DNA from 3 places in the Aeromicrobium sp. P5_D10 genome. Region 1 is predicted to be linked to each of the others. Evidence: predicted binding sites of a transcription regulator. Region 1 holds the regulator's gene; each other region holds the start of a gene.
The links. Region 1 encodes LexA, which represses DNA repair genes until DNA is damaged. Its sites were predicted from a motif close to TCGAACANNTGTTCGA; they were not measured.

Region 2: ACXJKC_RS05960 (alpha-ketoglutarate-dependent dioxygenase AlkB) is a predicted target of LexA. The motif match lies at 1,080-1,095, and genes of this name have one in related genera.
Region 3: ACXJKC_RS03895 (DUF222 domain-containing protein) is a predicted target of LexA. The motif match lies at 1,415-1,430, and genes of this name have one in related genera.

The regions. Positions count from the first base shown of each region.
Region 1 is NZ_JBFUME010000006.1:351,741-354,003, reverse strand. It holds partial or broken gene ACXJKC_RS14275 (SDR family NAD(P)-dependent oxidoreductase) at 1-803, opposite strand, end outside; gene lexA (transcriptional repressor LexA) at 887-1,615, shown strand; gene galE (UDP-glucose 4-epimerase GalE) at 1,590-2,263, opposite strand, start outside.
Region 2 is NZ_JBFUME010000003.1:184,907-187,169, forward strand. It holds gene ACXJKC_RS05955 (bile acid:sodium symporter family protein) at 1-429, shown strand, start outside; gene ACXJKC_RS05960 (alpha-ketoglutarate-dependent dioxygenase AlkB) at 437-1,060, opposite strand; gene ACXJKC_RS05965 (hypothetical protein) at 1,213-1,506, shown strand; gene ACXJKC_RS05970 (BCCT family transporter) at 1,508-2,263, opposite strand, start outside.
Region 3 is NZ_JBFUME010000002.1:470,460-472,722, reverse strand. It holds gene ACXJKC_RS03905 (MazG family protein) at 1-645, opposite strand, end outside; gene ACXJKC_RS03900 (hypothetical protein) at 645-1,292, opposite strand; gene ACXJKC_RS03895 (DUF222 domain-containing protein) at 1,447-2,263, shown strand, end outside.

The DNA.
Region 1 (2,263 bases):
CACACGTTTGATCAACGGATCGACCCGGGCCGCCGCGCCCGGCGCCAACGTGGCGCTCCTGCCGAGCACCCCACGCCACATCGGCACAGTCCTGACCGACCGCCGGGTGCCGAACATCTCGACCAGTGCATGAGCTGTCTGCTGCGGTGTCAACAGGACTCCTGCCGCCAAGATCGCCCTCGCCCCGCCATCTGGCGCCATCGAACCGACCATCGCAGTGTCGACCCCGTCAGGGCACAGGGCGTGGACGCGGATCTTGTCCTTGCGCAACTCGGCCACCAGCGATGTCGCGAGCGAGAGCACCGCAGCCTTCGACGCGGCGTAGACGCTGAGACCCGCTACGGGGGCATGTGCGCTCAAAGAGGCCAGGATGCCGATCTCTCCCCCGGTCACCCCGGTGCTGACCTGCTCGCGGAATGCATCGGCAGCCGCACGTACTCCCCACACGACGCCCAAGACATTGACCTCGACCGTCGTGCGGATCTGCTGCTCGGTCAGGGCCGTCGTGTCGCCTTCGAACAAGACACCCGCATTGCAGACCCAGGCGCCCAAAGGCGCGATCTCACGGGCGCGCACCGCGACGATGCGGTTCGCGCCTCGGGATCGGTGACATCGAGGCCGTAGCCCGCCGACGCGCCGATCTCGCTCGCGGTCCGTATCGCCGCCGGCTCGTCGATATCGGTCACGATCACGCTGTATCCGCGCCGGATCAGCTCGACCGCCACGGCACGTCCGATACCTTGGCCGGCGCCGGTGACGACAGCGGTTCTCGGTTGACCGGGCTTCACGAGTGTCTTGGGCATCGCCCCAACTTAGAGTTACAGGGCACGACACGCCATCGAACATATGTTTGAATCTGGGCCTCGATCCGGGTTAGTGTTCACACATGAGCGACGAACGCAAAGCCGACGTCACCGAGCTCCCCGACGGGCCGGCGGACTCCACTGGATTGACCGTCCGCCAGCGCAAGGTGCTGGAGTTCTTGCGCGATGAGATCGAGAAGCGCGGCTACCCACCGAGCATGCGCGAGATCGGTGCTGCCGTCGGCCTGACCAGTACGTCCTCGGTCGCTCACCAGCTGCGCACTCTCGAGGGTCTCGGCTACGTCAAGCGCGATCCCAACCGTCCTCGCGCGCTCGAGATCTTCTTGCCGGACGTGCTCGCGGCGAGGCGCTCGATGGCCACTGTGCCGCACGACGAGGCGCCCTTCGACGAGACCGGCATCAACGACGCGGCGCCCACCGCGACCAATATCCCGCTGGTGGGGCGCATCGCGGCCGGCGGACCGATCCTGGCCGAGGAGCGCGTCGAGGAGATCTTCCCGATGCCCAAATCCCTGGTCGGCGACGGGACGTTGTTCATGCTCGAAGTCTCCGGCGATTCGATGATTGACGCCGCGATCTGCAATGGCGACTATGTCGTGATCCGCCAGCAGCCCAATGCCGAGAACGGCGAGATCGTCGCTGCGATGCTCGACGGCGAAGCGACCGTCAAGACCTTCCAGCGCAAAGACGGCCAGGTCTGGCTACTGCCGCACAATCGGGACTACTCCCCCATCGACGGCACCCATGCCACGATCCTCGGCAAGGTCACCGCGGTCCTTCGGCGGGTGTGAGACGACGGGCCGCCCAGGCGCTTTCGACCATCTGGGCGACCGAATACCGCATCGTCCAGTCAAGATCTCGCGCGGCCAGCTCGCCCGAGGCGACGATCCGTGCCGGGTCGCCCGGACGCCGGTCGGTGATCTCGGGATCGAAGTCGATCCCGGTCGCTTGTGCCACGGCGGTCATGATTTCGCGCACCGAGACGCCATCGCCGCTACCGAGGTTGTAGACGGACTCCAACGAGACACCGGCCAGCAGCTTCCGGGCGGCGACCACATGCGCGTCCGCCAGATCGGCGACGTGGATGTAGTCCCGCACACATGTACCGTCCGGCGTCGGGTAGTCCGCGCCGTTGATCCGTGGCGTACGCCCCTCGAGCAGCGCCTCGATCACGAGCGGGAACAGATTGTGCGGGCTCGTGTCGTACAGCTGAGGCACGGCCGAGCCGACGACATTGAAGTAGCGCAGCGACGTGTGGTGCAGGGCGTGCGCCCTCGCGGTGTCACGCAGCAGCCACTCGCCGATCAGCTTGCTCTCACCGTACGGTGACTCCGGCGCCGTCTCGGTTGTCTCGGTGACCAGGTCCACGTCAGGCGTTCCGTAGACCGCAGCGCTCGACGAGAACACGATCTTGTCGACTCCGGCCTCGTTCATGGCCC
Region 2 (2,263 bases), on a different contig from region 1:
GTGCTGGGTCAGTTGCTCCGGCCCCTCGTCGGCGGCTTCGTGACCCGCAGTGACGCGGTGCTCAAGCAGTACGACCGCAGCAGCATCGTCCTGGTGGTCTTCGTCGCGTTCAGCGAGGGGGCCCAAGCCGACATCTGGTCATCGCTGTCGGTCGGGTCGGTCCTGGCAGTCGCGCTGGTGTGCGCGGCACTGCTCAGCATCGTGATGGGGTGGTGCGTCGCGATCGGTCGAGCATTGCACTTCGACCGGTCAGACCGCATCGCGATCCTGTTCTGCGGCTGCAACAAGTCTCTCGCGAGCGGCCTGCCGATCGCCTCAGTGCTGTTCGCGCCGAAGGACGTCGCACTGATCGTGCTGCCGCTGATGCTGTATCACCAGCTGCAGCTCATGACCTGTGCTGTCGTGGCCGGGCGGTTGGCCCGCGCCTGATCGGGCGCTACAGCACACCGCGGGGACGGAACTGGACGCTGATGCGTGGTCCGACCGCTCGCGCGGTCTTGAGGACTGCGTGATCCCAGGTGCGCTGGCATGATCCGCCCATCACGACCAGGTCGCCGTGCCCCAGCGCGAAGCCGATCTGCGGACCTCCTGCGCGTGGTCGCAGTGACAGCCGTCTGGCGGCGCCGAACGAGACGATCGCAACCATCGTGTCGTCGGTGCGACCTCGACCGATTCGATCGCCGTGCCAGGCGACGCTGTCGTGGCCGTCACGGTAGTAGCACAGCCCGGCCGTCGCGAACCGTTCACCGAGCTCGTCCTCGTAGTGGTCCGAAATCGCCTCGCGCGCATCCAGCAGCAACCGGTCGGGGAGCTCATCGCGCACTCCGTAGTGGGCGACCAGCCTCGGTACGTCGACGACCCGGTCGTACATCTGCCGTCTTTCGGCCTGCCACGCGACCTCTGACTGCAAGCGCAGGAACACTTCGTCGGAACCGGTGATCCAACCGGGCATGACGTCGACCCAGGCACCGTCGGCGAGCGCGGTGCGCCGCATCGCCAGCGGGCTGATCTCTGGGGTCAGGCCGACATCGAGCAGCGAACCCTGGTAGTAGTCGGTCACCTGATCAGCGTACGCCGATTCGAACAGACGTTCTAGTATTACTTCGCCCCGAGTGGTGCAAACCCGACCGCGAGCGGTGCGGTCTGGACAGACACGCCGTCTCGGGAAGACCAATCCGCACCGCTCGCGGAGAGGGACGTAGGCTCCGACTCATGCAACCGGCCTGGGACTCACTGCTCGAACAGCTCGAGCAACTCGCCTCCGACCCTGCCCGCCCGATCACCGCCGACGTCGAGCAGAACTTCTCGACATTGGCGGAGCAGGCGATGGCGGAGGGAACCATCGACCGTGAACTGCATGTACCGGACATCGCCCGCTGGCTGTGCGGGCTGGCGGTCGCGCACCGCGAGGTGCACCGCCAGCACGCCCGAGCCGGTCAGGACGACGATCTAGGACCGTTGCTGGTCATCGCGACCCGCTGGCTCCACCCGGCCAGGCCCCGCTGAACTAAGCGGGCTTGTCGCTGTCGGGTTCGGACGCCTCGACCACGAGCACGAAGTCTCCGTCGTGTTCCTCGACGCCGGTCGCTACGGCCTCCTCGACCATCACGACACCCAACCGCTCATTGACGACGATCGGATCGGTCTGCAGATCCTTATAGAGCGATACGCACAGCGCGACCATGACCAGGACAAACGGCACCGCCGCCACGATCGTGATCTGTTGCAGTCCCGTCAAAGCCTTGTCACCGCCGATCACCAGCATGATCGCTGCCACCGCACCGGTCACCGATCCCCAGAACACGACCGTGCGCTTCGAGGGTTCGTCGGAGCCCTTCTCGCTCAATGAGCCCATGACGATCGAGGCGGCATCTGCGCCGGAAACGAAGAAGATGCCGACGAGCACCATGACCAATACCGTCGTGATCGACGCCAGCGGCAGCTGGTCGAGCATCGCGAACAGCGCCGAGTCGGTGTCGACCGCTCCACCCTTGCCGACGAGGTCGCCGGTTTTGCGCTGTCCATCGATCGCCGCGCCGCCGAAGACGGCGAACCAGACCAGGCTCACGAGTGAGGGAACGATCAGCACACCAGTGACGAACTGCCGGATCGTGCGCCCCCGGCTGATGCGGGCGATGAACATGCCGACGAACGGCGTCCACGAAACCCACCAGGCCCAGTAGAAGATCGTCCAACCGGCGAGCCAGTCCTTCATCGCGTCATCGCCGCTGGCCGCGGTACGTGAGGCCATTTCCGTCATCTG
Region 3 (2,263 bases), on a different contig from region 1:
GATCCTCTGCCAGGCCGCGTCGACGTCTGCAGCGGTCTCAGCGGAAGCATCGGCGAAGACATGGGGACTGCGCCGGATGAGCTTGTCGGCGATACCCGCTGCGACGTCGTCGATGTCCCAGCCCTCGTCCTCTGCGGCGATCCGCGCGTGGAACACAATCTGCATCAGCAGATCGCCGAGCTCTTCGCGCAGATGATCACTGTCACCATTGTCGAGCGCTTCGAGTGTCTCGTGCGCCTCCTCCAAGAGATAAGGACTCAACGAGGCATGCGACTGCTCGGCGGTCCACGGACACTCCCTGCGCAGGCGGTCCATGACGTCGACGACGTCGAGAAGCGATGAACCCGGAAGATCGTAAGAGCCGAAGATGACCTCGACGTCGCATGACTCACCGTCATCAGACATCAGTTCATCGGCCAATTTGTTCGCCCAGGCCAGATCTCCCGTCGGAGCGATCCAGACGTCCGAAGCGTCATCGGCAGCGGGCCGCTCCCCCAGTTCGACGTCGATGCCGGAGCTCATGATCGCCTGCACATGAGGATCGATCTCGGTCGCATGGACGCTGGTCGCCGTACGCAAGGCGTCCCAGGCTGGAAGCGTCAGAATGCCCGGAGCAACCCGAGGACTGAGAACCAGTATCCGCATCAGGAGCAGCGCTGGGTCTTCGGCAGCTCCTCGGGCGTAGGCGCTTCGAGATCGACTGGAGCAACGGAAAGCGATCCCGTCGCGGCCCTTTCCGCCCCAGACGGACTCAGTCCGAACCGCGGTGCGAACTGCACATCCTTGGCCTTGAACGCCTTCATGATCTCGGACCGACCCAGATCGTCGAGCGCTGCCTGATTCGTCTCGTCAGGAACTTGACCGGTCGACTTCGCAGCCAAGGCGATGGCGATCGTCGAGACCTCCTGGCTCTCCTCGAGGGCCTTCTTCAGCTCGTCCAGATCGGCTTTGGGGAACGTCTTCGCGAGCTGGTCGACCTGGACCTCGGTGAGCGAATAGGACTTGGGCTTGATCTGCAGGTTCTCGGACTTTGCCAGGTCGCGCGCCACCACGATCGACACCAGGGAGGTGACGGCCTGGCGACGGATATCGGTGTTGCTCACGGCGTTGACGCCCTGCTGCTGCGCGGAGTTCAACGTCAACGTGCAGTACGCCTCGGCCGTCTTCTCCAGTGTCCTCATCGGGATCGACTCGCCGCCGACGACAGCGGCATCCCCGGGGTGAACGCTGCCGCAGGCGGCCAGCAACGACCCGGCGGCAGCAAGCATGACAGCGCGCTTACGAGTGAGCATGGTCACAGATTACCCATGCCACCGGCGCACTCAACCGAGCCAGGCGGAGCTTGTCACCCTGTGGACATCTTCGGTGTGCTGGATTTGGGGTGTCGGTGGTGGTGTTTAGGCTTTGGAATGAGTCGAAAACCCGTCCAATTCCAGGAGCTACCGCATGATCATCGAGCAGTTGTCGTCGTTGATCGATGATGCTGCCGTTTGTGAGCCCTGGAGGTTGACCGGCCGGGAGCTACGCGAGGTCGCAGTCGCACTACAAAAGACCCGCACCAGCTTGGACGCTTTGATGTCACGGATCGCCGGAAGCGCCGAAGGCATGGGACTACCTGGCGATGATGGTGCCACCTCCACCACGGTGTGGTTGGCCAATCAGACCGGGATGCACAAGGGTGAAGCCGCGAAACTGGTGTCGATGGCACGGGTTACGACCGAGCACACTGAGGCCACCCGTACGGCATGGGCCACCGGTGGCCTGTCCACCGACAAAGCCCGGGTCATCATGAAAGCCATCGACCGTCTACCGGATTGGGTTGATGATGAACCCCGCCGCGATGCTGAAGCGCATTTGATCCGGTTGGCTGGCGAACACAACATCGACGACCTCAAGCGTTTGGCCAATCGGGTGCTCGAAGTCATCGACCCTGARGGGGCGGACGAAGAACTCGGCAAGAAGCTGCGTGCCGAAGAAGAAAAAGCCTGGAACGCGACCCGGCTGAAAATGAGCCGCCGCGGRGARGGAACCACCCGGGGGACGTTCACGATCCCGACCGCCGACGCCGACACCCTACGAGCGGCGATCGAAGGAATCATCGCCCCACGCCGCAACACACTCAACGCCCAGAAGTACGGCATGGATATTGATGACTTCACCAACCTGCCCCGCGACCAGAAAATGGGCCACGCGTTCATCGAGTTGATCAACCATTTGCCCACAGGGGCGTTGCCCATGGCCGGTGGCCTCGCCGCCACGGTTG